DNA from 3 places in the Microbulbifer sp. VAAF005 genome. Region 3 is predicted to be linked to each of the others. Evidence: predicted binding sites of a transcription regulator. Region 3 holds the regulator's gene; each other region holds the start of a gene.

Region 1 (9,999 bases), 1.2 Mb from region 3:
ATTCCCCTTTATAGCTACAGCCATCACTTCCAGTTAACTCACCTTCACCTGTCATGCGACCTTCTTGAAAGTCGCCACGATAATGGCTTCCGTTGGGCCATTCGAGCTGACCCCATCCATGAAACAGACCGTTAAGCATCTCGCCTCTGTAAACAGAGCCATCTGGCAAGGCGGTACCACCCGCGAACTGGGTTGGCTCACAGGCGCTGAGTAAGAAAATAAACGGCGTTAAATAGGTGTATTTCATTCCATGATCCAGCATCCGGCTTTTGGAATCAGACTAACAAAAAATGATGCTAAGTGGCCTCTATGTTTTATTCAGCTGGTCGAATTTAAGACCGTATTTATCTAAAAGTTGGCGTACCCGGTGTGAGTCGTTGTTGGATTTTTTTGAGGTGCGGCTCACTTGAAATAATTTGCGTCCGGCCTCGGCCATCGAGTTGGATTCTTCACAAACTTGAATTAGCCCAGCAAGTTTGATTTGCTCGTAGTAATCCATCTGTTCGATCTGATCAGGGCCCAACAGTGCTTCAATGTGGGCAAGAGGTAGCGATGAATCTGTTAGTGGATTTTGCCATTTAATTCGCAGCCTATGGATTTCCTCTTCCACCACTTGAGTCGTGATACGCCCACCGTCGGCGAGGGTACCCATACGCAAGATACTGGCGTTAAGATCGCGAAAGTTCGCAGACCAGCTGGCCTCGCGGGAGCGCCCAAAACTCAGGTACTTTTCCCGTGCTGCTCTATTAAAGCTGACAAGATGCCCGGATTTCCTGGAGAAAGCCTCCAGCTCAAAATCTATATTGGGTTCCAGGTCTTCAATACGCTCTCGTAGAGAGGGCAGTCGGTAGGTCCATAGATCGATACGGGCGAGCAGGTCCGCGCGAAATTTACCTTCTTGGCAGAGCTGTACCAGATCCCGGTTGGTACCGGCGATCAGCTGGAAGTGACTGCTTACTTCCTTATCAGAGCCGAAAGGCATAAAGCGTTTGTGCTCAATCGCACGCAATAACATGGCCTGCTCATCCAATCCCAACTCACCGATTTCATCGAGAAACAGCAGGCCCTTATCTGCTTCCATAAGCAAGCCTGGCCGGTGGGTGGTGGCACCGGTATAGGCGCCTTTACGATGGCCGAACAGGGCGGACATGGCATTTTCGCCGCGTAGGGTGGCGCAGTTAACCGCTACCAGGCCACCCTCTAGCTTGCCCCGCTGCTTGCGTAGTTCAAAGACACGCTGGGCCAGCTGGGATTTACCTGCCCCTGTGGGGCCGGTAATCAGTATGGGGGCGTCGGAGCGGATCGAGACCTGTTCCAGCTGCTCGATCATCTGGTTAAAGGCGAGATTGTTGGTCTCGATTCCACCCTTCAGATAGGTGGTGCCCTCCTGGTGTTCCCTCTGGAAGCGCGAGGCGATCTGGTCGTATTTGGACAGATCCAAATCGATGATTTGGTACTCGCCCGGCAAGCTACTGTTCTTTCGCGCTGGGGAAGTTTGCAGCAGACGCCCGGGGAAATACCCCGCCTCTGTTAACAGGTACAAGCAGATCTGAGCTACATGGGTACCGGTGGTGATATGCACCAGGTACTGCTCGTCATCCGGCTTGAAGCTATAGGCGCGGGCGAAATCCAGCAGATTGCTATATACGCTCTCGAAATCCCAAGGGTCATTGAAGTTCACCCGGTGGTGGACCACTTCGGTCTCTGGAGAGACCCGCGCAATATCTTCTGTGACCTGGTCAGCCAGGCTTCTCGAGTGGTTGTCGAAAAGGAGCTCCAGCCTATCGATCAATAGGTCATCGTGCTGGCACATGGAAATGTTTGGGCGCCATTTATCCCAGCGCTTGTCGCCTTTGCCGCGCCGGTCCTTGCTGGTACCGAGAATACTGATAGCGATTGTCTTCATTCTATCTAAAATATGATTTAACTATCAAAAAAGATAGAAATTTATGAATCCCCTGTCTCAAAAAATCTACTAAAAAATCCTGAGATAAAAAATAAATCGTTAAAAAACAATAGGTTACAAGTATTTTTCAGTTGTCTGCAAAAGTTGGCACCCAATTCGCTATATCAATAACTAAATGAAACACATGAATACCAAGCGCGGTTTCAAAAGGAGTGGAAGATGAAACCAATGCCATATGAAGTAATGCAGGCAGGTGGGGTACCGATTAAGTCTTGGACCCTGGGTGTGCCTTTTGAAGATGAAGCCAAAGCGCAGCTCAAAAATATCTCGCAGATGCCATTCGTCCATAAATGGGTCGCGGCGATGCCCGATGTACATCTGGGCAAAGGCGCCACCATTGGCAGCGTAGTCCCAACCCTGGGGGCAGTAATTCCCGCTGCCGTAGGGGTGGACATTGGCTGCGGCATGATGGCGGTTCGCACCAGCCTGATGGCGGCGCAACTGCCGGACAACCTGGCTGGAGTGCGCAGCGCCATCGAACGAGCCGTGCCCCACGGACGTACTGGCCGACACCGGGGGAGAGGGCGGGACAAGGGGGCCTGGGAGAATCCACCGGACGATGCACTTGCCGGTTGGGCGCCTCTGGCCGCCCAGTTTGAACTGCTCAAAGAGAGGCATCTGGTATTAAAAAATACTAATAATATCAATCACTTGGGAACACTTGGTACAGGCAATCACTTTATCGAGATGTGCCTGGATGAACAGGGTAGCGTGTGGTTGATGCTGCATAGTGGTTCTCGGGGAGTGGGAAATCGAATAGGTACTTACTTTATTGAGAAAGCCAAGCGGGATATGGAGCGCTGGCATATCCACTTGCCGGACAATGACCTGGCCTATTTCCCGGAAGGTACCGAGCACTTTGACGACTATGTGCAAGCGGTGGAGTGGGCGCAGGAGTTTGCCCGTATCAATCGCGAAGTGATGATGGCGCGCACTATTAACGCGGTGAAGCAGGCCCTGGGGATGGATTTTGAGGCGTGTATGGAAGCGGTGAATTGTCACCACAATTATGTCTCCCGCGAGCATCATTACGGCAAGGATGTATTGGTGACCCGGAAAGGCGCTGTAAGAGCGCGTGCCGGCGAAATGGGTATTATTCCCGGTAGTATGGGGGCCAAGTCATTTATTGTGCGGGGGCTGGGTAACGAAGAAAGCTTCTGTAGCTGTAGCCATGGGGCCGGACGAGTGATGTCCCGTACCAAGGCCAAAAAGCTGGTCTCCCTGGAAGAGCATCGCGCGGCCACCGCCGATGTGGAATGCCGAAAAGACGAGGGTGTGATCGATGAAACCCCATCGGCCTACAAACCTATCGAAAAGGTTATGGCAGCACAGAAAGACCTGGTGGAAATCGTCTACACCCTCAAGCAAGTGGTTTGCGTCAAAGGCTGACGCGTTTTAGGCCAGGGATCGGCCGAACTAAGGCAATTGCTAAAGTATGCAGGCCGCCGGACGAATTCGCCGGGTTGCCGCAACCGAGTTTGAGTTCTTTAGCCCGTCAGCGGAGCCGGTTCTGAATCCCGGCCTGGCATCACCGCCTATGGCGGCAGGTGTACCCACGGGATAGAAGTTCAAACATTTACTTTGTAGCTCATTTGGTAGAGCAGTCGATAACTTATCGATTGGTAGCAGGTTCGATTCCTGCCAAAGTCCCATCGTTCTCAAAACGATCTGGAAAGAGGCGAGAGCCTGGGGTTCGACTCCCTGTTAAAAATCTATCCGGGGTCCGACAACCTCTCGATGCGGTAAATAGGATTTAGCGGTTTATCGCGGAGGTGCTCCGGCAACTGTGTCGTTAATCGTGGGTTTGCCCTGTGCGATCCAGCGGCAAGATTTGTCATTGTTTCTCCTGGCCAGGGAATTTGGCTGAAGGCTCAGGGTGAGCCTGGTGGAGAAGGTTGCAATTCCTCTGCCGCTGGGTCCTGCTCGGCACAAACGGTTTACCACCAGTCGCTGGACGGGCCCCACCTTTGCGGCCCCATGGGGTAACGCAGTATGGAAATGGAATAAAAGATAAGAACCATGATATCTCTGTTCAAAATATGGAAGAACGTGGATGTTGCGGATAGCGAGCGAGTGTTGCTATTTCGCCGCAACCGTTTTGAAGGGGTGCTGCCACCTGGCAGCCATCGTATATCCCTATTGTCCGGTGATGTACGGGCAGAAACTTACGATATTACCGATGTGGTATTCGGTGAAATCAAAGCCAAATTTTTGTTAAACACCTATGGTGAGATCCTTGGTGAATACCTGCAATCCTATGAATTGTCAGACCATCAGGTGGGATTGTTTTACCGGGATAATCACTTGGTCGATATTTTGCCACCGGGTACTTTTCGCGCTGTGTGGAAGGGCGGTGAATCCGTGCGAGTGGAAATCGTGGATATCTCTGAGGAATACGCCATCGATAAAAAAGTCCTGGGCTTACTGGGGCGAGGTGTACGTGCTGGACAAATGCGCACCGCCCTTCAGGCGGTAAGCTACAACGAGATTCCCGATGAGCACGTGGGCCTGTTAATGGTCAACGGTAAGTTGGAAAAGGTGTTACAGCCCGGCTGTTATGGCTACTGGAAATACAACCGCTCTATCGAGGTTAAGGTACTGGACTTGCGGTTGAAAACCATCGAAGTTAGCGGCCAGGAAATTCTGACCAAGGATAGGGTCAGCCTGCGTGTCAACTTGACTGGCGCTTACAAAATTGCCGATGCAAAAAAAGTAGCGCTAAAGCTCAGCGATAGTACAGGTTTTATTTATCGCGAATTGCAGCTGCACTTGCGCGAGGCCGTGGGTACCCAAACCCTGGATAGCCTTCTGGCCGATAAGGATAGGCTGAATATTGTGATTGCGACCGGCATCCGTGACAAGCTGGCGACATTTGGTATCGAGCTTACCAGTGTCGGGGTCAAGGATATTATTTTGCCCGGCGATATGAAGATGATCCTCAATCAGGTTGTAGAAGCGCAGAAGGAATCTGAGGCAAACCTGATTAAGCGCCGGGAAGAAACCCAAGCTATGCGATCTCTGCACAATACCGCCAAGCTGATGGATAACAACCCGGTACTGTTGCGCTTGAAAGAACTGGAAGCTTTGGAGCGGGTCAGCACCCGCATCGATAAGATTTCCGTATATGGCGGTCTCGATGGGGTGATGAATGAGTTGGTGAAGTTGCGCCCTACGGCTTAAAGACGCCACTCACTAAAAAAGATGTAAATTTTAAGGAATTAAACAGTGATTGAGATAGACGGCGCCCAGGGGGAGGGCGGCGGACAGATTTTGCGGACATCCCTCACCTTGTCTGTTTGTTTGGGAATAGCGGTTCGAATTAAAAATATTCGAGCAGGTCGTAAAAAACCCGGTTTGTTGCGCCAGCACTTAGCCTGCTTGCGAGCAGCTAAAGCGATTAGCCATGCCGAAGTCAGCGGCGAACAATTGGGTGCCTCGGAAATTACTTTTGCACCGGGGAAAGTGCGTCCCGGTAAATACCACTTTTCTATTGGCTCGGCCGGTAGTACCAGTTTGGTGTTTCAAACCGTATTGCTGCCGTTGTTATTGTCCGATGGTGTCAGTGAGTTGTGTCTTGAAGGTGGCACTCATAATAAAAAGGCTCCCAGCTTTGATTTTATAGCCCAGGCATATTTGCCCCTGTTGGCTCGTATGGGCGCTGGTGTGGAGGTGGCCCTGGATGATTATGGCTTCTACCCTGCCGGGGGTGGTTCATGGCGCACACGTATCCAGCCGCTATCGCAGTGGTCAAAACTGGAGCTGACAGAACGGGGTGAACTTCTGGATGCTGAAGCTGTGGCGACCTCGGCCCATATCCCTGCTCATGTGGCCCAGCGGGAGCTGGCGCAGGTCCGTAAGAAGTGCGAATGGCGATCGGAGCGTCTGCATCAAAGGCAGGTGAAGTCCCAAGGGCCTGGCAATGTACTCTCCCTGCGTCTGCAGTCCCAGCAAGTGGCTGAGGTGTTTGAGGCTATGGGGGAGCAGGGTGTTAGCGCTGAGCGTGTTGCCGATCGCGCGATTCGGCAGATGCAACGCTATATGCACGCCGGCGTGCCAGTGGGCGAACATCTGGCTGACCAGCTAATACTCCCATTGGTGCTGGGGGTCGGTGGAAGCTTCACTACCCTGAAGCCGAGCCTCCACCTCTTGACCAATATCGAAGTCGTGCGTCAGATAACAGGAGTGACCATCGATTTGAACCAAGTGGGAGAGGATCAGTGGCGAGTAGTGGTTGAGAACTGCTAAGAGAAAAGAAAGCCCGATGTTAGGTACAAGGGGCTGGGTTGCCCCAGCCCTGAGACATTGCCAAAGCCGTCGAAAAATTGTTTAAAAACAATAGGTTAGAGTTTTAGTGTTCTCTGTAGATGCAGCGGTAAACCGGAAGGCGATTAAAAGCCCTGCTTTCACACCTCTTGTTCCCCGCATCTGCGGGGCCCTTCTATCTCACTAATAGCTATTCGGTTTGCCAGCCCCATCTTTGAGGTAATCCTGAAGGCTTCCTGGCAAATAGTAATCCCATCCGCTTTTGCACATTTTCCAGCATTTCATCTCCGGTGAGAGACCGATATGGGTAAAGGTGAGGCGGGTGCCACCGGGCTCGCTAGAAAATTCAAAGCGAAGAGTACTGCCCTGCCACTCTTGTGGATCATCAACCTGCTCAGAAACCATATTGGACTCTATACACTCAAGTTCGATTAACTTCTGCGGCACCAAAGCTTTGGCGCGAAACACCCAATAGGACTCGCCACCAAATCCGGTCTTGGCGGTATCACCCACTGCCAGGAAAGGACCGCTAGTTGGCGTCCACCATTGGGACATCTTTTCAGCAACTGCCCGGTAAGCTTCTTCCTGAGTGACTGGGCTTAAGAAAGAGGTGGTGTAGTCAGGCATGATTGTCTTTCCCTTTTGGTTATTATTGCTGGAGCTAATTTGAATATAACTTTTAGCAGCTGGCACTAATTTCACAAGTTTTTAAGGCCCATTAATTTGGTCGATAAATATAAAAATTTTTACGGTTTTTTTTTGTTAGTAGCCGCCACCTTTAATTTTTTTAACTTTGCTTAACCAATGTTATTTTCCAAAACAAATTTTTTATTCAGAAACCTCTAGGAAATCTTTCTAAAAGCGAGGCATCAATCTGATATACATCAATAAATCGCTGGGTACTCCGCCTGCATAATGCACTCGCACTGGGATAACTGCTGTGATCGGGAATGGTTTCGATCATATTTGTGCAGTTGCCTTCCACCCAAAATATTTTTGCAAAGGAACGGCGAATGAAACAACAGAAATTGTCCACCGTAATCGCGGCCATCATCCTTGGGATTTCCAGCTACCAGACTATCGCAGCAGAGAATGAAAGCGCCACACTCACTGATGCACTGACTTCAGGAGAGGTGGGAGTGAATCTTCGTTACCGGGTAGAAAACGTTGACCAGGACAATATGGACGATGTTGCTATCGCCTCGACCCTGAGAACCCGGCTGAACTGGACCAGTGGCAACTACCGTGGTTTTGATGCGTTTTTTGAAGTGGATGACATTAGTGAAATTGGCAACGACAATTACAATTCAACAGTGAATGGCAATACTGAGCACCCCGTCGTTGTCGACCCCCAGGGCACTGAGGTTAATCAAGCCTATTTAAAGTACAGTGGTTTTAACTCTATGGTGGTTGCCGGTCGACAGCGAATTAACCTGGACGATCAGCGCTTTATCGGTGGCGTGGGTTGGCGCCAGAATGAACAGACGTATGACGGCCTGCGTTACCAATTTGGCGGGGAAGGGGAGTTACAGCTGGATTACAGCTATATCTACAACGTAAACCGTATTTTTGGTGAAGACAGTGACTTATCGGACCTGGATGGGGATATTCAACTGTTTCATGCCAGCTATCCACTGGTAGAAGCGCATAAGTTAACTGCCTTCTTCTACAACCTGGACCTGGATAACGCTGAGAACTTCTCATCCCGTACTTTCGGTGCCGCTTACCGGGGAGATTTTGGCCTGTTTGAAACTCAGCTGAGTTATGCCCGCCAGGAGGATATCGGCAATAATCCCAATAATTTTGCGGCGGATTATTACCTTGCTGAAGTTGCCGCACCATTGGGGCCAGTAAAAGGCAAGTTGGGTTATGAAGTTCTGGGTTCTGACGACGGTGTGGGTTTTAGCACACCACTGGCGACACTACACAAATTCCAGGGCTACACAGATAAGTTCATAGAAACTCCAGCAGATGGTGTTGAAGATTTATATCTCGGTGCCAGCCTGGCGCTTGCCGGGGGTGATTTGGGTATCACTTATCACAGTTTTGAGGCCAATGAAGGTTCAGCGGACTACGGTACCGAGTGGAATATCAGTTACGGTCACGAGTTTAATGAATATTTCTCAGCGTTGGTAAAATATGCAGCCTACGATGCAGAAGATTACAGTGAAGATACCGATAAGCTTTGGTTGATGCTTACCGCAAAATTCTGATTTTTGTTAATTAACAATTTTCAGGTAGATATAAAAAAGCTGGGCTTGTACATAACTAAGCCCAGCCTTTTCTTGTCTCAGCAGTAAATTTTGGCTTATAGACGCGTCAGTAAATTTACAATCTACTTGTCCATTGTTAACAGGCCAGAAACCTCACCCTTGGGGTCCAGCTGGGTATGCAAGTTAACAAAGACCTTCCCATCCATTAGCGCCTTGCGATAGGGCTCCTCCACCATCCATTTACCCATAATATATCCACTGGTGCCTTCAGCACATTTTTTTGCCAAGCCATGCTTGCCCTTGTCAGTTTTAGTCTCGGGCCAGTCGGGAACCATGCCCGGGTGATTGGGCATTCCGCAGATAGTTTGAATAATTGGGCCACTGGGTTTACCCGGCTTGCAAATAGGGGTTCTTTGCCATCGCCTGCACATTGCATATGGAAGTGCGACATTGCCACCCCGCCCTTTGATAGATCGCTGTAGCCCACCATAAAGTGCAGCATATGTGACTGTTTGTTGTAGGCGCCAATAAAGAAGCCATTGGCATCTTTGGGGGTTTGTGGATTCACCTTCTTGCCGAGCATATTCTCATTAGCGGTGGTTAAGTCAGATTTAAAGATGGTGAACATCTTGTCATTGCCCGCTTTGGACCAGGCTTTCTCACCACCAGCCCCATGCTTGGCAGCTGATGGATCTTTCTCTTTTTTGTTATGGCTATCGGAAACCGTGAATGCAGAATAAGCCAGCAGAAATACTGCCAACATTAAGAAAGTGGCTCTGGGCAATGAACTCAGTTTCATAAACCTCTCCTCTCTATTAAATAGATATAGTCATTGCTTGATGGAATGGTTGGATGCCAGGCCATCGAGGAGGCTGATATTCACCAATGTGATTGGTGTGAATCACGGGATAGGCTAGCGATAAGTACTTGTAGCATATGGGCTCGCGGTTGGCCCTTGGGGGTCAATTTAAGAGTCAGTATTTTTGACGATAGCTACTTGGGTGTTGGAGGAGCTTCAGGATGGAAGAGCGTTTGGATAGGTAATAAGGTCGTTGAAGATAGTTACTACTGGGGTGGAAGGAAAGAATACACCGCACTCGAGACACGCAGTGAATACATCCCTGTAAGCTCCTAATCGGCATCCATGCCTCATAGGGTCCCGAGCGCGGTGTATTCTCTCCTTCTCCCTTTTTAGCAATAAAGATACTGGCGGATTTCGAAAGATAGGGGCGGCAATTATTTGCTAGCCCCAAGTGACCTTTCATAAAGGTAGAGAGTTATCACCCCACGTCTTTCCACACCAACTCCCGCTCGCGGGCGTAGAGGGGAATAAAATTGAATTGCACTTCGGTGCCCCCTTCGTCGCGGCGGCGGATATTCAGCTTGCCATTCAGGTTGCTGGCGCGCTCCTGCATGATCGACATACCGAAGTGATTGCGTTTCTCTGGTGCATTGCTGATGCCGATGCCGTTGTCGCAGATGCGTACATTGAGGGAGTGGTTGTCGGCCTGGGTCAGGCTGATCTGCACCATATCGCCCTGGGAGTGGTACACAGCG
Region 2 (9,999 bases), 1.6 Mb from region 3:
GAATAAATGGCGGGGTAAAAGTTCCGCGGGAAAATGTGAAATAAATGTGCAAGCCACGGAGAACAGTGGCTGAGTGGCTATATTTATTTCTGCTGTAATTTTGTGAAGGGGACAATAAAAAGTGCGTACATAAATTTAATTGCACCTTCCAGGAATAAATATTTGAGCAGGTCAACGATAAAAATGGTCGATTATTTAATATAAAAAGAAAATAAATTTCCTTTTTAAGTTAAGAGGTGGGAGAAAAATACCGGTTACTGGCGAGCGTTATTTGCGGCCTCTTGCAGGTAGTCTCCCCCGCAGTTTAGTGCAGCACGGCCGCTGTCGAGTTAATCAATCACCTCTTTACTATGTAATGTTGCTACGGAGCAGTTTTTGATTATCTCTCTTCAGGGGTTGAGGATGTCATGAAATGGTAAAACAAAAAAGGGCCCAGGGGGCCCTTTTTAAAGTTGAAGAAAATACTAATTATTTCTTCGCGCGCTTGCGCATATTTTCCTGCAAAATTTTCTTGCGCAGGCGGATAAAGTTAGGAGTCACTTCTACCAATTCATCGTCTTCGATAAATTCCAGAGCCTGCTCAAGGGTATGACGAATGGGTGGTGACAGAGTGAGTGCATCGTCAGTACCTGACGCGCGCACATTAGTGAGCTGTTTAGCCTTGGTGGGGTTTACCACCAGGTCGTTGCCACGGGAGTGAATACCGACGATTTGGCCTTCGTAGACCTCTTCGCCGTGGCCCAGGAACAGGCGACCACGATCTTGCAGTGCGAACAGACCATAGGCGAGGGTTTTGCCTTTGACCATGGAAACCAGTACACCGTTGATGCGCTTGGCCACTTCACCTTGCTTCACCGGACCGTAGTGGTCGAAGATACTGGTCATAATGCCAGAACCACTGGTGATGGTAAGGAATTGGGAGCGGAAGCCGATCATGCCGCGCGAGGGCACGATAAAGGTTAGGCGCACGCGACCTTTGCCATCGGGCTCCATATTGGTGAGATCGGCCTTGCGCAGGCCCAGCTCTTCCATAATGGGCCCCTGATGAGGTTCCTCAACATCGATAACCACTTCTTCATAAGGCTCGTGGATCTCTCCGTCGACCTCTCTCTGCACCACTTCGGGGCGGGAAACGCCCAGCTCGAAACCTTCTCGGCGCATGGATTCGATCAGGACAGACAAGTGCAATTCGCCACGGCCGGAAACCTTGAACTTATCAGGAGAGTCGCCTTGCTCTACACGCAGGGCCACGTTGTGAATCAGCTCCTGGTCAAGACGCTCTTTGATGTTGCGCGAGGTAACGAACTTGCCGTCCTGGCCAGCAAAGGGGGAGTCGTTGACCTGGAAGGTCATGCTTACGGTGGGCTCGTCCACGCTCAGGGCGGGCAGGGCTTCTGGAGTATCCAGATCGCACAGGGTATCGGAGATATTTAGCTCACCCACACCGGTGATACACACGATATCGCCAGCACTGGCTTGCTCCACTTCTACACGCTCCAGGCCGAGGTAACCCATAACCTGCAGGACCTTGGCTTTGCGCGAGTTGCCCTCGCGATCGAGAACTACCACTTGCTGGTTCGGCTTCAGGGTACCGCGAGTGATACGGCCAACGCCGATTACGCCTACGTAGCTGGAGTAGTCCAGAGCGGAAACCTGCATCTGGAAGGCGCCGGTGGGGTCAACCTTCGGGGGCTCAACCTTGTCCACAATCATCTGGAACAGCGGCGTCATATCGTCGGCCAGGTCGGTGTCGTCGAGACCGGCGATGCCGTTCAGGGCGGAGGCGTAGACAACCGGGAAGTCCAACTGCTCGTCGGTGGCGCCGAGGCTGTCGAACAGGTCGAATACCTGGTCCATCACCCAGTCGGGGCGAGCGCCGGGGCGGTCGATCTTGTTAATCACCACGATCGGGTTGAGGCCCTGCTCAAACGCCTTCTGGGTTACGAAGCGGGTCTGCGGCATGGGGCCATCTACTGCGTCTACGAGCAGCAGAACTGAATCCACCATGGACAGTACGCGCTCTACCTCGCCGCCGAAGTCGGCGTGCCCTGGGGTGTCGACAATATTGATGCGGTAGTCATTCCAGCGGATAGCGGTGTTTTTCGCCAGGATGGTGATGCCACGCTCACGCTCTTGATCGTTGGAGTCCATGACGCGCTCGGCGCCTTCGTCGCGGCGGTCGAGAGTGCCGGACTGGGACAACAGCTTGTCCACAAGGGTGGTTTTGCCATGGTCTACGTGGGCGATAATCGCAATATTGCGCAGATTCTCTATCACTGGGGGCCTCTGGGCGTTAAATCTTGGTAAGTCGGGGCGGGGGCCTGCGGGGTTTCTACAGCAGCATTCCGGCCAAAGGCGGCGATTATAGGGGGGCCGCATGACAATTGGGAGTGATTTTGAGTAAAAAATCACCGCCCCGGGGCGCTGATCGCTTTAAAACCCGCGCGGGCGGTGATTGCCCGCGCCTTGAGCAGAAGTTACTTCTTAATGGTTTCCGGTCTGTGGGGAATCAGCGGGCGCAGCACGCCCACATTGCGAAAACCTTCGTCCAGCAGGTGTGAGGCGTGCAGGCGGCTCATAACGCCTTTGGAGCAATACAGGAGGTACTCGCGTTCCTGGTCCAGGTGGGCGAAGCTGTTGTTGAGGCGGTAGAAGGGAATAGTCTGCACCTCACAGCCTAGCTCCAGTGGGTCCAGCTCCTCTTCATCCGGGTGGCGGATATCGATTACCACGGCGCTGCCCGGCTCTTCGCGGATCTCCACATCCGGTGCTTCGCCATCGACTTCTTCGATCACCTGATCAATATTTTGCATCACCCGATTGCTGATAGCGCGATCGAGGACGGTGAAATCGAAGCGGTTTTCCTCGGACTCCACTTTTTCAATCTTGGCGCGGGTGGTGGGTTTTACCGAGATAACGCCGCAGTACTCCGGCATATTGGCGGCAAACTCTTCGGTGCCGATGGCCCGGGAGGTACGGATAATATCGGTCTTGTCGGTGGTGATCAGTGGGCGCAAAACCAGGGTATTGGTAACACTGTCGATCACCGACAGATTTTTCAGGGTCTGGCTGGAAACCTGGGCGATGGCTTCACCGGTGACTACGGCGTCCACCTCCAGCTCCTTGGCGATTACATCGGCAGCGCGCAGCATCATGCGTTTCAAAATGACGCCCATATGGGAATCGTCGACCCGCTCGAGAATCTCTGCCACTACTTCGTCAAACGGCACGGTGATAAAGCGCACCCGGTGGGAAGCGCCGTATTTGTTCCACAGGTAGTAGGCGACTTCTTTCACGCCCAGCTCGTGCTGGCGTCCGCCCAGGTTGAAGAACAGGAAGTGGGTGCGGATACCACGCTTCATGGTCATGTAACTGGCCACGGTAGAGTCGAAGCCACCGGATACCAGCGACAAAACCGGGTCTTGCGTGCCCAGGGGGAAGCCGCCCAGGCCGGGATGTTGCTCTTCGATCACGTTGAGCTTGTCGTGGCGGATCTCCAGTTTAACGGTGATGTCGGGGTTTTTCAGTTTGACTCCGGATGCCTCGGTATTCTTGTTGAGGCCGCCGCCCACATACTGTTCCACATCCAGGGACTGGAAGTCGTGTTTGCCGGTGCGTTTAACCCGTACACAGAAAGTCTTGTCTTTCAGGGCTGCGCCCCAAACCGACAGGGTTTTCTCGTACATGTCGTGCAGGTCACCCAGGGGGAACTGGCGCACGCGGGAGAAGTTGGCGATGCCGGGGGTGTGAGAGAGCACCTCCTCGATACGTCCACCCAGGTGGGACACAGCATCGGGCGCGATCACATCGATCTTTTCCCAATCCTTGCGCACCTGGATACGGTCGTCCAGCTGGCGCAGCAGGCGCTGCAGGTTGTCCTTGAGCTGGCGCGACATGCGCTTGCGCACAGGGTTGCTCTTGATGGTGATCTCTGGAAAAAACTTGACGACAAAGTGCATGGGAATCCGTGGGGTACCGCATGTTGATAGAAGGTGCGGCATTATAAACTAGCCGGAGCCAAGTTGGTTGTGCACTGTTTGCGGGCGAAGCGAGAGCAAATATGATCTATTTTGGTGCGTATTTATGTGGCTGCTCGGCCACAATACATCTATCCTGGCTGCGTCAGCACTTTGCTGGGGCTCGCACCGGCGCCAACCGGGACTATGAGGCGATTGCCCTAATTTGGCACACTCCTTGCTTTATTTCACGCCAGGTAGAGAGTGAATGCCGGCAGCGACAGCAAGGCATAGCGACCAATTACTTTTCAAGACCTGGAGGACTGCAATGTCAGCGAAAACGCTCGGTTTGATTAATGAAAGTGAAGCGAAATGGATAGACCTGCGCTTTACCGATACCAAGGGTAAAGAACAACACGTTTCCATCCCTGCGTCGGAAGTTGACGGTGAGTTCTTTGAAGAAGGCAAAATGTTCGATGGTTCTTCCATCGCCGGTTGGAAGGGCATCAACGAATCCGACATGATCTTGATGCCGGACGACGAGACAGCTTTCCTCGACCCCTTCACCGATGAGAGCACTGTTATCATTCGCTGTAACATCGTCGACCCAATTACTGGTCAGGGTTACGAGCGCGATCCTCGCTCCATCGCATTGCGCGCTGAGGAATACCTGAAGTCCACTGGTCTGGGTGACACCGCTCTGTTCGGTCCCGAGCCCGAGTTCTTCGTATTCGACGATATTACCTGGGGTGCCGAAATGGGTGGCGCCTTCTACAAGATCAACTCCGAAGAAGCAGCCTGGTCCTCTGGTCACAACTTTGCCGAAGGCAATATTGGTCACCGCCCCGGCGTTAAAGGTGGTTACTTCCCGGTTCCTCCGGTGGATTCCCTGCACGACGTTCGCGCCGCTATGTGTTCTGCGATGGAGCAAATGGGCCTGCGCGTAGAAGTGCATCACCACGAAGTGGGTACTGCTGGCCAGTGTGAGATCGGCGTTGCCGCCAACACCCTGACCAAGAAAGCGGACGAAGTACAGATTCTCAAGTACGCTGTACACAACGTTGCCCACGCCTACGGCAAGACCGCGACCTTTATGCCCAAGCCGTTGGTTGGCGATAACGGTTCCGGTATGCACGTTCACCAGTCCTTTAGCAAGGATGGCGTAAACCAGTTTGCCGGTGACGCCTACGCTGGTCTGTCCGAAGCTGCTCTGTACTACATCGGCGGTATCGTTAAGCACGCTCGCGCCCTGAACGCGCTGTGTAACGCTTCCACCAACTCTTACAAGCGTCTGGTACCTGGCTTCGAAGCGCCGGTAATCCTGGCTTACTCTGCGCGCAACCGCTCTGCGTCTATCCGTATTCCTTTCGTGCCCTCCCCGAAAGGCAAGCGCATCGAGACTCGCTTCCCGGACCCGACCGCCAACCCATACCTGTCTTTCGCCGCACTGCTGATGGCGGGTCTCGACGGTATCAAGAACAAGATCCACCCTGGCGATGCTGCGGACAAGGATCTGTACGATCTGCCGCCGGAAGAGCTGGCTGAGTACCCGACTGTCGCTTCCAGCCTGGAAGGCGCCCTGGATGCTCTGGACCAGGATCGTGAGTTCCTGACAGCCGGTGGTGTATTCACTAACGATGCTATCGATGCCTACATCGAGCTGAAGCGTGAAGAAGTAGAGCGTCTGAACATGACCACTCACCCGGTCGAGTTCGATATGTACTACTCTGTGTAATGGCGACCGGCATCTCTGTGATGCCGTCGAGCCGTTCTCGAAAAGCCCGCGCCACTCTGGTGCGGGCTTTTTTATTGCGGGTACACTGTCGGCTGGGACTTAAAGGCGCAGTATTTTGTATCTGTAAAAAACGGTGCCGATAGTATGAAAATCTCTATGACTGGCGTAGGAGAGGAGTTAAAGGATGGCCAATAGCATGTTGGGAGTGCAAACACTACTGAGAGCTGTTTTATTGATTTTGCTCCTAGTGGCTGTGGTAGCCTCCGCAGAAAGTGGCGCTATTTATAAAATAGTGGGTCCCGACGGCCAGATAACCTTTAGCGATACACCGCCACCAAACGGCAGCTCGGAAGAGGTTGAATTAACCCCGCTCAATGTCCAGCCGATCGCCTTGCCGAGGCAACTACCCTCCCGAAAATTGTCTCCGAACACCAAAGGTGAAAGTTCTGAGCCTGTTTCTATCCAGATTGTGAGCCCAATCAATGAGGCCACGATCCCCCCTGGGCAAACCCTGATCGCGCTACAGATACAAGTAACTCCAGCCTACCCAGAGGGTTCGAGTTTTTATGCGATTATTGATGGCCAACGTTGGCAGGGGAGTGCGTACGGTAATGCCTTGGATATTTCGGCCCTTGAGAGAGGAACTCATACCTTACAGGCCGTCTTGGTGGGCTCGAATGGGCAGGTGCTGGCTCAGTCCAAAGTGGTCACCATTTATGTGAAGCGCCCCATAGCTCGGGGTTGATTAACTGCGAGCGAAAGCTCCCGCAAATCCTGCAGCCCCCTCACTTCCTGTTTACGTCTAACCCCAACTGTCTGTTTTTTGACCTTTGCACCGTTGTGGTGCATTCTCCTTGTGGCTGGCGGCATCGTATTTTTTGAGCTCGGTAACTCGCTATGTCACTACAGCTAGCTGCGCACTGAATGTGTCCGGTTGTAGCTACGCCGGCCGGTAAATGCCAGCTTATGCGCCATTTTGGTTTGCTTTTTGCACTGACTGGATACAGCACTTGTCTGCTGGGGGTGACTAAATGGAGTTTGGTCAGAGCCTCGGAATGAACCGGAAATTTTGTGAATGCTGAATGATCGCCAGTTGCGCCAATTACTCGATAGCCTGACTTCCGCAGTGTTGGTATTGGATGAAAACTTATCGCTTTGCTACTTGAACAATGCCGCTGAGGACTTGTTGGCCGCTTCCAGTACCCGAGTCAAAGGCTCGATGTTGGAGGAGGTGGTGAAAGAGTCTCCGGCTGCCTACGAGGCGATGCGGGAAGCGCTGCGAAAAAATGAGAAGTACACAGTCCGCCGCGCCAGTTGGCGACTGAATAATCTTGAAACCCGAACTGTGGATTACTCAGTCAGCCCGGTCCCCGAGTTTTCCGTGTTGCTTGTGGAAGTGCAGCCGATGGATCGCCTGTTGCGGATTGCCAGGGAAGACGCGCTGCTCAGCGCCCAGGAAACGACACGAAACCTGGTTCGCGGTATGGCCCATGAGGTCAAGAACCCCCTCGGTGGTATCCGTGGGGCTGCACAACTATTGCAGCGCGAGTTGCCGGACCGGGAATTAGACGAATATACACAGATTATCATTGAGGAAGTGGATCGCCTGCGCAATCTGGTTGACCGTTTATTGGGGCCACGTCAGCCGGTAGTACTACAACCGGTTAATGTGCACGAGGTTCTGGAGCGGGTTGCCCAGTTGCTGGATGCAGAGTGTATCGGTGAGCTTCAAATTCGCAGGGACTACGATCCGTCTATTCCCGATGTCCCCGCAGATAGCGAACAATTGATTCAGGCGCTGCTCAATATTGCCCGCAATGCCATGCAAGCCATCGATGAAAGTATTGGTCTCAGCAGTGGGGAGATGGTACTGCGCACGCGTATCCAGCGCCAATTCACCATTGGCCGCCGCAATTGCCCATTGGTCTGCCGTATTGAAATTGAAGATAACGGCCCGGGCATACCGGAGGAAATTCGCGAGCGGATATTCTTCCCGATGATCTCCGGCCGCGCCGAGGGTTCAGGTCTTGGACTTTCGATTTCCCAGAACATTATCAATCAGCACAAGGGGTTGATTAAGTGTGACAGCCAACCCGGCCGTAGCATTTTCCAAATTTATCTCCCCCTGACTACCGAATTAGCAAATACAGGAACCTAGAGAATGAGTAATCGCGTTTGGATTATTGACGACGACAGATCAATCCGCTGGGTGCTGGAAAGAGCGCTATCGCGTGAGGGGATTGATACCCAGTGCTACGAAAGTGGTGATCGCGCCCTGGATGATTTTTACAGTGATTCACCGGATGTGGTAATTAGCGATATTCGTATGCCGGGTTCCGATGGTTTTAAATTGTTACAGCGCTTCCAGGCTGAACGACCGAGCTTGCCGATAATTATTATGACTGCGCACTCGGACCTGGATAGCGCTGTAGCCGCTTATCAAGGGGGCGCCTTTGAATACCTGCCCAAGCCATTTGATATTGATGAGGCCGTAGCGGTAACCCGACGCGCCTTGATGCACGCTAGTGAGCAACGTGCTGAAGAGCAGGTTGAGCCGGAAAATGGTCAGGGTAGTAAAGAAATCATTGGAGAAGCGCCGGCGATGCAGGAGGTCTTCCGTGCGATTGGCCGTTTGTCTCATTCCAACATCACGGTTTTAATCAACGGTGAATCCGGTACCGGTAAGGAGTTGGTGGCGCAGGCTCTGCACAATCACAGTCCGCGCAGGGATAAGCCATTTATTGCATTGAACATGGCGGCTATACCCAAGGACCTGATGGAGTCTGAATTATTTGGCCATGAAAAAGGGGCCTTTACCGGTGCCAGCTCCCAGCGTGCCGGACGTTTTGAACAGGCCAATGGTGGCACCCTGTTTCTAGATGAAATTGGTGATATGCCCGCAGATACGCAAACCCGGTTATTGCGCGTGTTGGCTGATGGTGAATTTTACCGTGTCGGTGGCCACACCCCGGTCAAAGTGGATGTGCGTATTATTGCGGCGACTCACCAGGATCTGGAAGAGTTGGTATGTCAGCATAAATTTCGCGAGGACCTGTTTCACCGCCTGAATGTTATTCGCATCCATATTCCAAGACTCGCGGATCGCCGTGAGGATATTCCGCGATTGGTGAGGCATTTCTTTAATGCTGCGGCAAAAGATCTGGGGGTGGAGTCAAAGATCCTAACCAAGGAAACTGAGGAGTACCTCTCTGGGCTGGATTGGCCCGGTAATGTACGACAACTGGAAAATACCTGTCGCTGGATTACCGTGATGGCCTCCGGGCGCGAGGTGCATATTGAAGATTTACCACAGGAGTTACACCAACAGGGAGTGGCGACAGAAACACCGGCGGATTGGCAAAAAGCTCTGCGCCTATGGGCCGACCAGGCCCTGTCTTCCGGCCAGCGTGAAATTTTAAATGAGGCTGTTCCTGCATTCGAACGTGCACTGATAGAAATTGCTCTAAAGCATACGGCGGGGCGCAAACGCGATGCAGCTGATCTGTTGGGATGGGGTAGAAATACCTTGACGCGAAAATTAAAAGAGCTGGAGATAGGCGGAGAATAAATAACGCATAAGGTCTTTCTGGATAAGATAGGAAGACCTATCTAAGACGTCTCTGAATAAGTCTGTAGGCCAGAGGTATCACGGAGTTATTCAGAGGCTCTCTAATTTAATTTATTTTTCTCCTTATAGGTTTTTATTCAATGAAATAAGCCCCTGAATTTAGCTATTTGGAGATAGCCTGAACGATATGCTAATTGCCTGCTAAAATCAGACTTAATTGATAATGTCTGGGTGGTATAGGCGATATGACTGCTGATGAATTGCGAGTAGTTGCCGAGGTTCCATTTTTATTTTGGGTAAAAGATCAAACAGGCGTATATCTATGGGGTAATCGCCAAATATGTCAATTGGCTGGTGGTGAAGTCATTGGTAAGACAGACCGGGAACTTCCCTGGTCAAATAATGCTGATGCATTAAAAGCTGCGGATGATCGGGTTTTTTCCTCAGGGAAACCCGAGCACCTGCAAGAGTATGTCGATAAATCCAGCCGTGGAGAGGTTACGTTAAATGTCTGCAAGTGGTTGGATGAATTTGAAGGGCGGGATTGCTGTTTTGGGATATCTTTTGTCATTGATTCCCAATAGCCCAATAGAGCATTGGGCTATTTCATCGTATATTCAGAGGCTTCTTAGTCGCTCCGGACTATTTATTATCAGGCTGACTCCTTTTTAACACCCAATTCACCAAGCGTTCGCGCTATATCTTCTGCGCTGGTAGCCGGCTTAATATCCTTGTCAATT
Region 3 (9,999 bases):
TGCATTGACTGGGAGAACTGACTGCGGAAAGTCTTGCCCAGGTTGACCCCGTTCAGAATTACGTTGATCAATTTCCACTGGCCCGCCCGATTGCGCACCAAGGTATAAGATACCTTTGTGATTCCTTCTTTACTGCGGACTTCCTGAAGGACATTGACACGATTACCCTGCGGAGTGGTGCCAGGGTTAACCACTTTTACGTCCAAATCCCCAAAATTTGCAACGCCACGAGCAAATGTTGCAACCAGGTCACGACGAAAAGCCTGCGTAAAACGAGAACGCTGCTCGGCGGTCGCTTGCTTCGCATAGCGCCCCATTACACCCCGAGCGATAAAATCAAAATCTACAACCGGTGTCAGCACGCCCTCGACAGCACCGTAATATCTTTGCGGATCTGAATTCGCATACTGGGCATTAGATCGAATCACCCCCAGTAACTCATCAGAAACCCCCTCAATCATTACATATGGATTTTGAGCAGCATTAGCTACAGGCACTACTGCAGACGCAAAAACAACACAAAGCGCAAACCTAATCCATCGCGACAAACCGTACCGGCCAATCCAAAATGATGCGTTCACAAATTATCTCCAGTTAGCAAATCATTCCTTGGACGCACATGGCACAATTTAGTGCCATAGCAATACCACATATCAACTTTCCCGCAGCCCAACTGAGAATGTGTCGATCATCCATTGAGTGACATAGCTGACAGCGGAGACGGCAAACTATACCATGGCCGCACCTGGTAATGTGGCGATGTACAAGCGTGTCATTTGACACAACCGAACAACACACTGGCTTTTTCCTCAGCCAGCAGACCGCTAATATAGATTAGCACGACAGCAAAATGTCGAGCCCTCTTCGAGTGCTGGGCCCTAAAGACAAAAATTATCCACGCTGTCACACAGGTAAATAGCGAAGCTGTCGCATAATAGGCAGTTTTACGGCACTGGTTAAAAAGCACTAGCAAGCGATACGAGGCAGTTGATGACACAGAATTTAATTTTGGAGGCCGGACGCCGCACCGTCCGTATGGAAACCGAAGCGGTGGCAGCACTGGAAAACAGAATTAATGGGGAGTTTCAGCGAGCCTGTGACATGATCATGCAGTGTCGCGGCCGCACAATCGTTACCGGAATGGGGAAGTCAGGGCATATTGGCCGCAAGATCGCCGCAACCCTTGCCAGTACTGGCACTCCTAGCTTCTTTGTTCACCCCGGCGAAGCGAGCCACGGCGACCTCGGCATGATCACCCGAGACGATGTTGTTATTGCCATATCCAATTCTGGCTCCTCCGGTGAAGTCCTCACCCTACTCCCCCTACTAAAACGCCTGGGTATTCCACTAATAAGCATGGCAGGTAAAACTGACTCCCCTCTCGCTCAAGCTGCGGAAGTCAATCTGGATATATCGGTAGCCACAGAGGCCTGCCCCCTCAATCTGGCTCCCACCTCATCCACAACCGTCACTCTCGTGATGGGAGACGCCCTTGCTGTCGCCCTTCTCGAGGCTAGAGGTTTTACCGCAGAAGACTTCGCATTCTCTCACCCAGGCGGCGCCCTAGGGCGAAGGCTTCTATTAAAGGTTGAGGATGTAATGCATGCGGGCGACGAGCTTCCCCAGGTAACTCCAGAGACTCTACTATCAAAAGCCCTACTGGAGATGACCAGCAAAGGGTTCGGCATGACGACTATTGTAAATAACAATGGTGAATTACTGGGTGTATTCACTGACGGTGATTTGCGCAGGGTAATAGACCAAAAAATCGAACTCGACAAAGCAGTTATGGAGGAGGTGATGAGTCGCCGTCCTAAAACGGTTTCTGCTGACACTCTTGCTGCAGAGTCGCTGAGGATTATGGAGGACTATAAAATCACCGCATTAGTTGTGGAAGATGAAGCGCATCACCCAGTTGGCGTACTCCATATGCACGATATTCTGCGCGCCGGTGTTATCTGAGATAATACCGGATATTTAATATGCAGGTTTTGCCCTCACAAACAAAGGCGAAGAGAGATTATTCCGGTGATATCCGAACAAAAAATAAATGATTCCCTTAAAAATATCCGCTGGCTTGTTCTGGATGTGGACGGAGTCCTGACAGACGGAAAGCTTTATTTTGACAACAGCGGCAATGAACTCAAAACCTTTAACACCCTGGATGGGCACGGCATTAAGATGCTGCAAAACTCCGGGGTTCGCGTAGCCATTATTACTGGCCGGCGTAGTAACGTTGTAGAACGCCGCGCCCACGACCTAGGTATCAATAAGTTAATTCAAGGTCGGGAAGACAAGTTTGCCGCCCTACAAGAGTTACTATCTGAGGAGTCTTGCCGCCTGGAGGATATCGCCTATGTCGGTGATGATTATCCCGACCTTCTAGTAATGACCAAGATTGGGTGCCCCATCGCACCACCCAATGCGGCCCCACCTGTACGGGAACGCGCGCTGTGGGTCACCGAAACACGTGGTGGCGAAGGCGCTGTACGCGAAGTCTGTGACCGCATTATGATTGCTCAGGGGACTTTTGACGCGGCGCTCGCCCCCTATATCGGAGAAAAATGATGCGTTCCTGGCTGCCTCTCGTACTGGTCATTCTGCTTATCAGTGCCGGACTCTGGTTTTCCGAGAGTCCGCCAGAACAATTGCTGGGTAAAAGGCCCACACCGCAGCAGCAAAATCGAGCTCCAGAACTTGTTATCATGGGGGCTGAAACTCGAAATTTTGACCAGGCAGGCAATTTAGCTTATCGCGTGGATGCAGAACAAATTACCTACTTTCAGTTTAAGCGCAGGGATCGCGCCAACCTAAAAGAACCGCGTATGCTGTTCTATACGGACGACCAACCCAAGTGGGCAACTCGATCCGAACGAGGTGTGGCCTTCAACCGGGGAAAACGAATCGTACTCACAGGCGATGTTCAAATTGATGAACTCCCCACCCCTAATGGCATCCAACTAGTCACACCACGAATCACAATCTTCCCAGACAGGGAATTCGCCGAGACCGACAAAGTTGTTACTATTAGCTCCGGCCCCAACCGCACTGAAGGAACGGGGATGCGCGCTTACCTGAAAGAAAACCGGATGGAAATCCTGTCCGATGTAAAGAGCAGCTATGACACCCAATAACCGCTATTCCTCTATCTTTAAGGCCCTCACAGCTATTACGCTAGCAGCTATTACTACCGTAACGCAGGCTTTACCCGACGACAGAACCCAGAAAATATCTGTGGGCTCGGAATCTATGTCAGCTGACCGCGCCAACAACCTCGTGGTTTATAGTGACAATGTAGTCATCACACAGGGCTCCCTTCAAATCAGGGCAGATCGAGTGGAGGTCTACTTTACAGCCAGCGATGAAATTAGCCGGGTCATTGCTGTTGGCCGCCCGGCACACTTCCAACAAAAGATATTGGAGAGCGAGGAACCTGTAAAAGCCCACGCTGAACGCATAGAGTATGTCATCAGCTCTGAAGAGCTACAGCTTACCGGGCAGGCTTATATCGATCGCGATGGCAACACCCTGACTGCCGAGAAAATTGACTACGACCTCGCAACCGAACAAATGAGCGCTCGCAGTCAACCGGGCAAGGGGAGAGTTGAGATGATCTGGAAGCCTGAGAGTACCGGAGCCGGCGAACCCACAGAAACCGAAGCCGAAACAGGTACCACCACAGATCAGTAATCCACCCAAATTTCAATGCCTGTAAACCAGCGCTATTTACAATGATGTAATCCGCTGCCTCTCTCGGCTGCGGCTAGATTTCAGGACTCATTATGCCAACGCTACAAGCGTTACACCTCGCCAAACAATATAAGAAAAGAAAAGTTGTTCAAGATGTCTCTGTCAGTGTCTCAAGTGGGCAGGTCGTCGGTTTGCTAGGTCCCAATGGAGCTGGAAAAACCACCTGTTTCTACATGATCGCAGGGCTGGTGCAGGCTGATGCCGGGCAAGTCCTGATCGACGACGAAGATATTACCCGCCTGTCAATGCACGGGCGTGCCCGCAAAGGGATCGGTTATCTTCCCCAAGAGGCCTCTGTTTTCCGCCGACTGTCAGTACGCGACAACATTCTCGCAATCCTAGAAACTCGCAAGGGACTCAGTCGCGCGGAGCGAGAAAAACAGGCGCAGGAGCTGCTTGAAGAGTTTAACATTACCCACATTGAAAACAGTCTCGGAATGGCTCTATCCGGTGGGGAAAGACGTCGAGTAGAGATTGCCCGCGCCCTCGCTACAAACCCGAGCTTTGTCCTACTCGACGAACCCTTTGCCGGTGTCGACCCCATCTCAGTAAATGATATTAAATACATAATTCGCCATTTGCGTGACAGGGATATCGGCGTTCTGATCACAGACCACAATGTAAGGGAAACCCTGGATATCTGCGAAACCGCCTATATCGTCAGCGAGGGCCATATCATTGCCTCAGGCACACCAAATGACGTCCTTGCCAATCAGCAAGTGCGGGAAGTCTATTTGGGACACGAGTTCACCATTTAATGGCGAATGATGACAAACATAATCAAATAAGCGAAATATCGAGAGCCACATCATATTTTATTTTTGGACTGACCATTCAATTGCCGGTAGTCGGCACGCTTATTGCTTGTAATAGTTTGGGGGCCGGGGTAGTCTGCGCCATCTCGGGTTAACTTTGACGAACCCATTGTCGCACCGGCCTGCAGCCCTAAACTATGAAGCAGTCTCTCCAGCTCAAGCTCGGCACACAGCTAACAATGACTCCCCAGTTGCAGCAGGCAATACGCCTCCTGCAACTTTCTACATTGGATTTACAGCAGGAAGTTCAAGCGGCCCTCGATAGCAACCCAATGTTAGAGGTTGAGAGCGAGGACCTGACTCCTGCAACAGCGATTACCGAAAAAAACGCCCAGCAAGAGCCCCCAACCACCTCGGAGGAAGGCTTAAACAGCACCTCCAGTGAAGAGAAAGAGCTTGGCGATACCGACTGGAGCCAGGACATTCCAACAGAGCTGCCGGTTGATTCTCATTGGGATGACATTTACAGCAGCTATAGCGGCCCAGCAGAGGGGGAAGACTCCAATTTTGAGCGCAACAGCTCAACTGATACGCTGCAGGACCACCTACGCTGGCAATTAAACCTAACTGCTCTGTCTAGCCACGACAAGTGGATCGGCGAGCACCTCATTGATGCGATCGATCCGAACGGACTACTCAACACTGACGTTGATGATGTTGCCACCTCCCTACAAGTCGACGAGGATGAGGTAGCGGCCGTACTTAAAGCTGTGCAACAGTTTGAACCTGCCGGCTGCGGGGCCAGAAGCCTCCAAGAGTGTTTATTGCTTCAGTTAAAACAGCTACCAGGAGAAACCCCGTGGCTGAAAGAGGCACAGGCCATCATTGAGCGCCACCTGGAATTGCTTGGGAAAAGAGACTTCAGGCAGCTCAGCAGGCGCTCACGCCTCAACGAATCTCAATTAGGTGAGGTGATCCGCCTTATCCAGACTTTAACCCCTAATCCCGGTGAGGAATTTAATGGCGAGCAACCTGCTTACGTCATTCCTGACATTATTGTGTCGCGCAAAGAACACCGCTGGCTGGTTGAACTGAACCCGGAAATCACCCCCAAAATCCGCATCAATGGGCAATATGCATCCCTGGTAAAACGAGCGGATAACTCACGGGACAACAACTTTTTACGGGATCACCTCCAAGAGGCCCGATGGTTCCTTAAAAGCTTACAGAGCCGCCACGACACCCTACTAAAAGTTGCCACCTCAATTGTGGATAAGCAGCAGGGCTTTTTTGAAGAGGGGCCGGAGGCGATGAGACCGATGGTTCTGGCTGATATTGCCGAAACCATTGGCATGCATGAATCCACCATCTCTCGAGTAACTACTCAGAAATACATGTTGACCCCACGTGGAGTATTCGAACTCAAATATTTCTTCTCCAGTCACGTCAGCACAGATTCTGGAGAGGACGCCTCGTCCACAGCCATTCGAGCTCTAATTCGCAAGCTAATTGATTCAGAGGCGCCACGAAAACCGCTCTCTGACAATAAAATCACCCAGGAATTGGATAAGCAAGGCATCAAGGTTGCGCGACGAACAGTAGCGAAATACCGCGAATCCATGGGTATCCCCTCCTCAAGTGAGAGAAAAAGGCTGGTTTAGACTCTCCTATAAAATTCAACCAGCAATTTTGACCGCAACACTATAGATAGTCATGCACTAATGACGCCTTCCGCCGCCCACCTGCGACCAAAATCCAAAATTTGAGTGTATCCTTCCATTCTGGCCCACTTCCTAGTAGGGTTGCGACCCGATAGGGGGTGAGCGCGGACTTGTGATGCACTTTTAAGGAGAAATCCATGCAGATCAATATTAGTGGCCACCATGTCGACGTAACCTCACCTATGCGCAGCTACTGCGAAAGCAAAATGGAGAAGCTGTCCAGGCACTACGACAATATCACCAACGCGCAAGTTATTTTGTCCGTCGAAAAGCTGATCCAAAAAGCTGAAGCGACAGTACATATCAATGGTCACGACCTCTGTGCAGGGTCTGAGGACAGAGATATGTACGCGGCAATTGATGCGCTCACTGATAAGCTGGACCGCCAACTGAAAAAACACAAAGAGAAGTTGCAGAACCATCGCTGAACTATGACACTGGAAGCATTACTCTCTCCCCGCCTCAGCCTTTGCCACTTGGCGGGGAGCAGCAAAAAAAGTTACTGCTCAATATTGCCCAGGCGATTGCCGAACAATATCCCCAACACGACTCCGACACAGTTTTTAACCAGCTGATCGCCCGTGAGCGCCTGGGCTCCACTGGTATTGGTGATGGTGTCGCAATCCCCCATTGCAGATTGCCCGGATGCGATAGTCCCATCGGAGTTCTCTGTACCACACAGCCCGCCATTGATTTTGACTCTGTCGATCGCCAGCCAGTCGACTTGTTATTTACTCTCCTGGTTCCCGAAGATGCGGAGCAGGAACATCTGGATACACTGGCAGAAATTGCCGCCTTGTTTTCCGATAGCCTGGTAAGAGATAAGCTAAGGCAAGCACAGAGTAGTGATGAACTCTACGCCCTCGCTATTGATAGTACTGCAGCCGCTTGAGGGCAGTTCGGTTAGCAGCTGACATTGACTCCGGTGTTTAAGTGGTACAACAAGCGGAACAATAAAGACTTGACCAAAGAAAAGGGCTCCCCATGCGCTTGGTGATAATTAGTGGCCGCTCCGGTTCCGGTAAAAGTTCTGCCCTGCAGTTATTGGAGGATGTTGGCTTCAACTGCATCGACAACCTCCCCACCAGCCTTCTCCCCGAGCTGGTTAAGCGAGTCAGGGCACAACCGCCGAAAGAGAATACCCCTTTGGCCTTAGGTGTCGATGCCCGCAACCTTTGGCAAGACATCAGGCAGGCTCCCGGCGTAATCGAATCTTTGCGCGAGGCGGGAGTGCAATGCGATGTTATTTATCTCGATGCGCGAGAGCCAGTATTGGTACAGCGATTCAGCGAGACCCGACGAAAGCACCCCCTCAGCAATGACTGCACCCACCTACTAGAAGCCCTCAACCAGGAAAAAGAGCTGCTCACCCCCATCTCCACCATCGCGGATATGGTTATTGATACCAGCACCTTGAGTTTGCACCAGCTGCGTGAACTGATTAAAAATCGTGTTGTTGGTGAACAATCAAACAGCATGGCGATTCTTTTCCAGTCCTTTGGGTTCAAACATGGGGTGCCAGTGGATGCAGACTTGATTTTTGACCTACGCTGCCTGCCCAATCCCTATTGGGAACCTGCTCTAAGAGAAAAAACCGGTAAGGATATCGAAGTCGCTGAATTCTTGCGCTCTCACCCAGAGACCGCAAAGATGGAGGCTGACATCACCAACTTTCTGGAAAACTGGCTGCCCTCGTACCAGAAAAGTAATCGCAGCTACACCTGTGTCTCTATCGGCTGCACTGGGGGCCGACATCGATCAGTTTATATGGTTGAACAGCTGGTAAAGAAATTTTCCAAAGAGTTTGATAACGTCCAGATACGCCACAGGGAGCAACAAAAATAGATTTTTGTCGAGCAGCGCAATGCAGAAACACCAACTGACCATCATCAATAAACTCGGCTTGCACGCCCGCGCTGCAAGCAAGTTCGCGCAGACCTCCTCCAGGTTCTGCTCCAATATTAAAGTGCATTGCCAGGGTAAAGCCGTAGATGGAAAAAGCGTGATGGCCCTGATGTTACTAGCTGCAGGCAAAGGCACGGAGCTGGAATTGGAAATAGAGGGGACAGATGAAAATGCTGCCCTGGAAGCTATCAGCACACTGATCTCCGATCGATTCGGCGAAGCTGAATAGAGGCCGGTATACTATTGCCAGGAAAAGCTCACTCTAAACATTAAATCGCTAAGCTTTTACATCGCCTCCCAAATCCACCATTAGCAGTAAGGACTTGTTGTGCCCAGCTCTCCCCAAGCCGAAATCAAATTCCGCGCACAAAGTCAGCTGGGTGAGCTGTATGCCGCGCTGGATAGCGGTACGGGACAAGAAGTCCGGCGCATGCTCAAGACCCTGACTCCGCAAAGTGTTGCGCAATTGCTGGAGAGCTCTCCACCGCGTATCCGCCAGGTACTTTGGAATTTGGTGGACAGGGAAATAGAGGGTGAGGTCCTACAGGAACTCACCGACGATGTACGCAGCCTGATCCTCGCCACTATGGATACCGAGGAGATGGTGGAGGTGATGGAAGGCCTGGATGCCGACGACATCGCCGATATACTTCAGCAGCTGCCGGAGCGAGTTGTTGCCGAAGTGCTCTCATCGATGACGGAAACCGACCGCCTCCGGGTTGAAAGTGTTCTCGCCTATGATGAGAACACGGCTGGCGGTTTAATGGATACGGACACTATCTCTGTCCGCCCCAACCTGACTCTCGATGTGGTACTTCGCTACCTTAGGCGCCATGAACAACTACCGGAATCTACCGACAGCCTTTTTGTGATTAACCGGAGGGGCCAATATATCGGTCTCTTGCCACTATCCAAACTTCTCACCACAGACCCATCGGTGACAGTTCGCGAAGTGGTCAATACCGATGTGGAACCAATACCCGCAGATATGCCCGACACAGAAGTCGCGCGCTTGTTTGAGAAATATGACTGGATTACCGCACCAGTAGTCGATGAGGATAACCGCCTGCTGGGGCGAATCACCATTGACGATGTAGTGGATGTTATCCGAGAGGATGCAGACCACTCCCTGATGAGCCTTGCCGGCCTCGATGAAGAGGAAGACACCTTTGCCCCAGTAGGGCGCACTGCGCGGCGCCGGGCCGTTTGGCTGGGTATTAATCTGCTCACAGCTCTGCTTGCCTCCTGGGTGATCAGTTTGTTCCAAAATACCCTGGACAAGGTGGTAGCCCTAGCAGTCCTAATGCCCATCGTCGCCAGCATGGGAGGCGTGGCCGGTAGCCAAACGCTGACAGTGGTCATTCGCGGTATGGCCTTAGGCCAGATAGGACGCAGTAATTTAAGCTGGCTACTTTCCCGTGAGCTGGGTTCGGCGGCACTCAATGCTCTTTTGTGGGCGCTTGTGATGGGCTTGATAACCGCCATGTGGTTTGGCGATATATGGATTGCGGTCATTATCCTTGCCGCCATGATAATCAACCTATTAACCGCCGCACTCGCCGGAGCGATATTACCAGTAGCATTGCGTGCCATGAATATAGACCCGGCACTGGCCGGCGGGGTAGCGCTTACTACAGTCACCGATGTAGTAGGCTTTATGTCTTTTCTGGGCTTGGCCACTTGGTACTTTAGCTAAACCACCTCTGAACCAAGCCCCCTTATTTACCGAAAGCGAATCAAAGATGTACGAATACGATGACTACGATGACGACCTGCCGAAAAGTAAATCTCAGGTCAAAAAAGAAATGCACGAGCTGCAGGATCTCGGCAAGCAACTAACCGAGCTCTCCAAGGCCCAACTGGCTGAA

Evidence for each region. The regulator sigma-54, encoded in region 3, starts transcription at its own class of promoters, with help from an activator protein. The targets are predictions, from matches to a motif close to TGGCACANNNNTTGCNNT.
Region 1: a site for sigma-54 is predicted at 2,052-2,069, ahead of P0078_RS13255 (RtcB family protein). Genes of this name have one in related genera too.
Region 2: a site for sigma-54 is predicted at 6,669-6,686, ahead of glnL (nitrogen regulation protein NR(II)). Genes of this name have one in related genera too.

What each region holds. Positions count from the first base shown of each region.
Region 1 covers NZ_CP120233.1:2,984,331-2,994,329, reverse strand. Annotated here, with positions in the region: gene P0078_RS13265 (C13 family peptidase) at 1-247, opposite strand, end outside; gene rtcR (RNA repair transcriptional activator RtcR) at 308-1,906, opposite strand; gene P0078_RS13255 (RtcB family protein) at 2,126-3,355, shown strand; gene P0078_RS13250 (hypothetical protein) at 3,402-3,530, shown strand; tRNA gene P0078_RS13245 (tRNA-Ser) at 3,545-3,616, shown strand; gene P0078_RS13240 (slipin family protein) at 3,986-5,146, shown strand; gene rtcA (RNA 3'-terminal phosphate cyclase) at 5,192-6,211, shown strand; gene P0078_RS13230 (SRPBCC family protein) at 6,413-6,856, opposite strand; gene P0078_RS13225 (alginate export family protein) at 7,243-8,442, shown strand; gene P0078_RS13220 (hypothetical protein) at 8,648-9,241, opposite strand; gene P0078_RS13215 (histidine kinase) at 9,723-9,999, opposite strand, start outside.
Region 2 covers NZ_CP120233.1:3,425,653-3,435,651, forward strand. Annotated here, with positions in the region: gene typA (translational GTPase TypA) at 469-2,277, opposite strand; gene thiI (tRNA uracil 4-sulfurtransferase ThiI) at 2,478-3,959, opposite strand; gene P0078_RS15405 (hypothetical protein) at 4,061-4,309, shown strand; gene glnA (glutamate--ammonia ligase) at 4,285-5,691, shown strand; gene P0078_RS15415 (DUF4124 domain-containing protein) at 5,876-6,436, shown strand; gene glnL (nitrogen regulation protein NR(II)) at 6,767-7,849, shown strand; gene ntrC (nitrogen regulation protein NR(I)) at 7,853-9,259, shown strand; gene P0078_RS15430 (PAS domain-containing protein) at 9,505-9,843, shown strand; gene P0078_RS15435 (peroxiredoxin family protein) at 9,912-9,999, opposite strand, start outside.
Region 3 covers NZ_CP120233.1:1,818,333-1,828,331, forward strand. Annotated here, with positions in the region: gene P0078_RS08070 (MlaC/ttg2D family ABC transporter substrate-binding protein) at 1-581, opposite strand, end outside; gene P0078_RS08075 (KpsF/GutQ family sugar-phosphate isomerase) at 991-1,962, shown strand; gene P0078_RS08080 (KdsC family phosphatase) at 2,023-2,568, shown strand; gene lptC (LPS export ABC transporter periplasmic protein LptC) at 2,565-3,134, shown strand; gene lptA (lipopolysaccharide transport periplasmic protein LptA) at 3,121-3,690, shown strand; gene lptB (LPS export ABC transporter ATP-binding protein) at 3,783-4,508, shown strand; gene P0078_RS08100 (RNA polymerase factor sigma-54) at 4,703-6,166, shown strand; gene hpf (ribosome hibernation-promoting factor, HPF/YfiA family) at 6,364-6,654, shown strand; gene P0078_RS08110 (PTS sugar transporter subunit IIA) at 6,696-7,118, shown strand; gene rapZ (RNase adapter RapZ) at 7,211-8,071, shown strand; gene P0078_RS08120 (HPr family phosphocarrier protein) at 8,091-8,360, shown strand; gene mgtE (magnesium transporter) at 8,460-9,827, shown strand; gene yjgA (ribosome biogenesis factor YjgA) at 9,874-9,999, shown strand, end outside.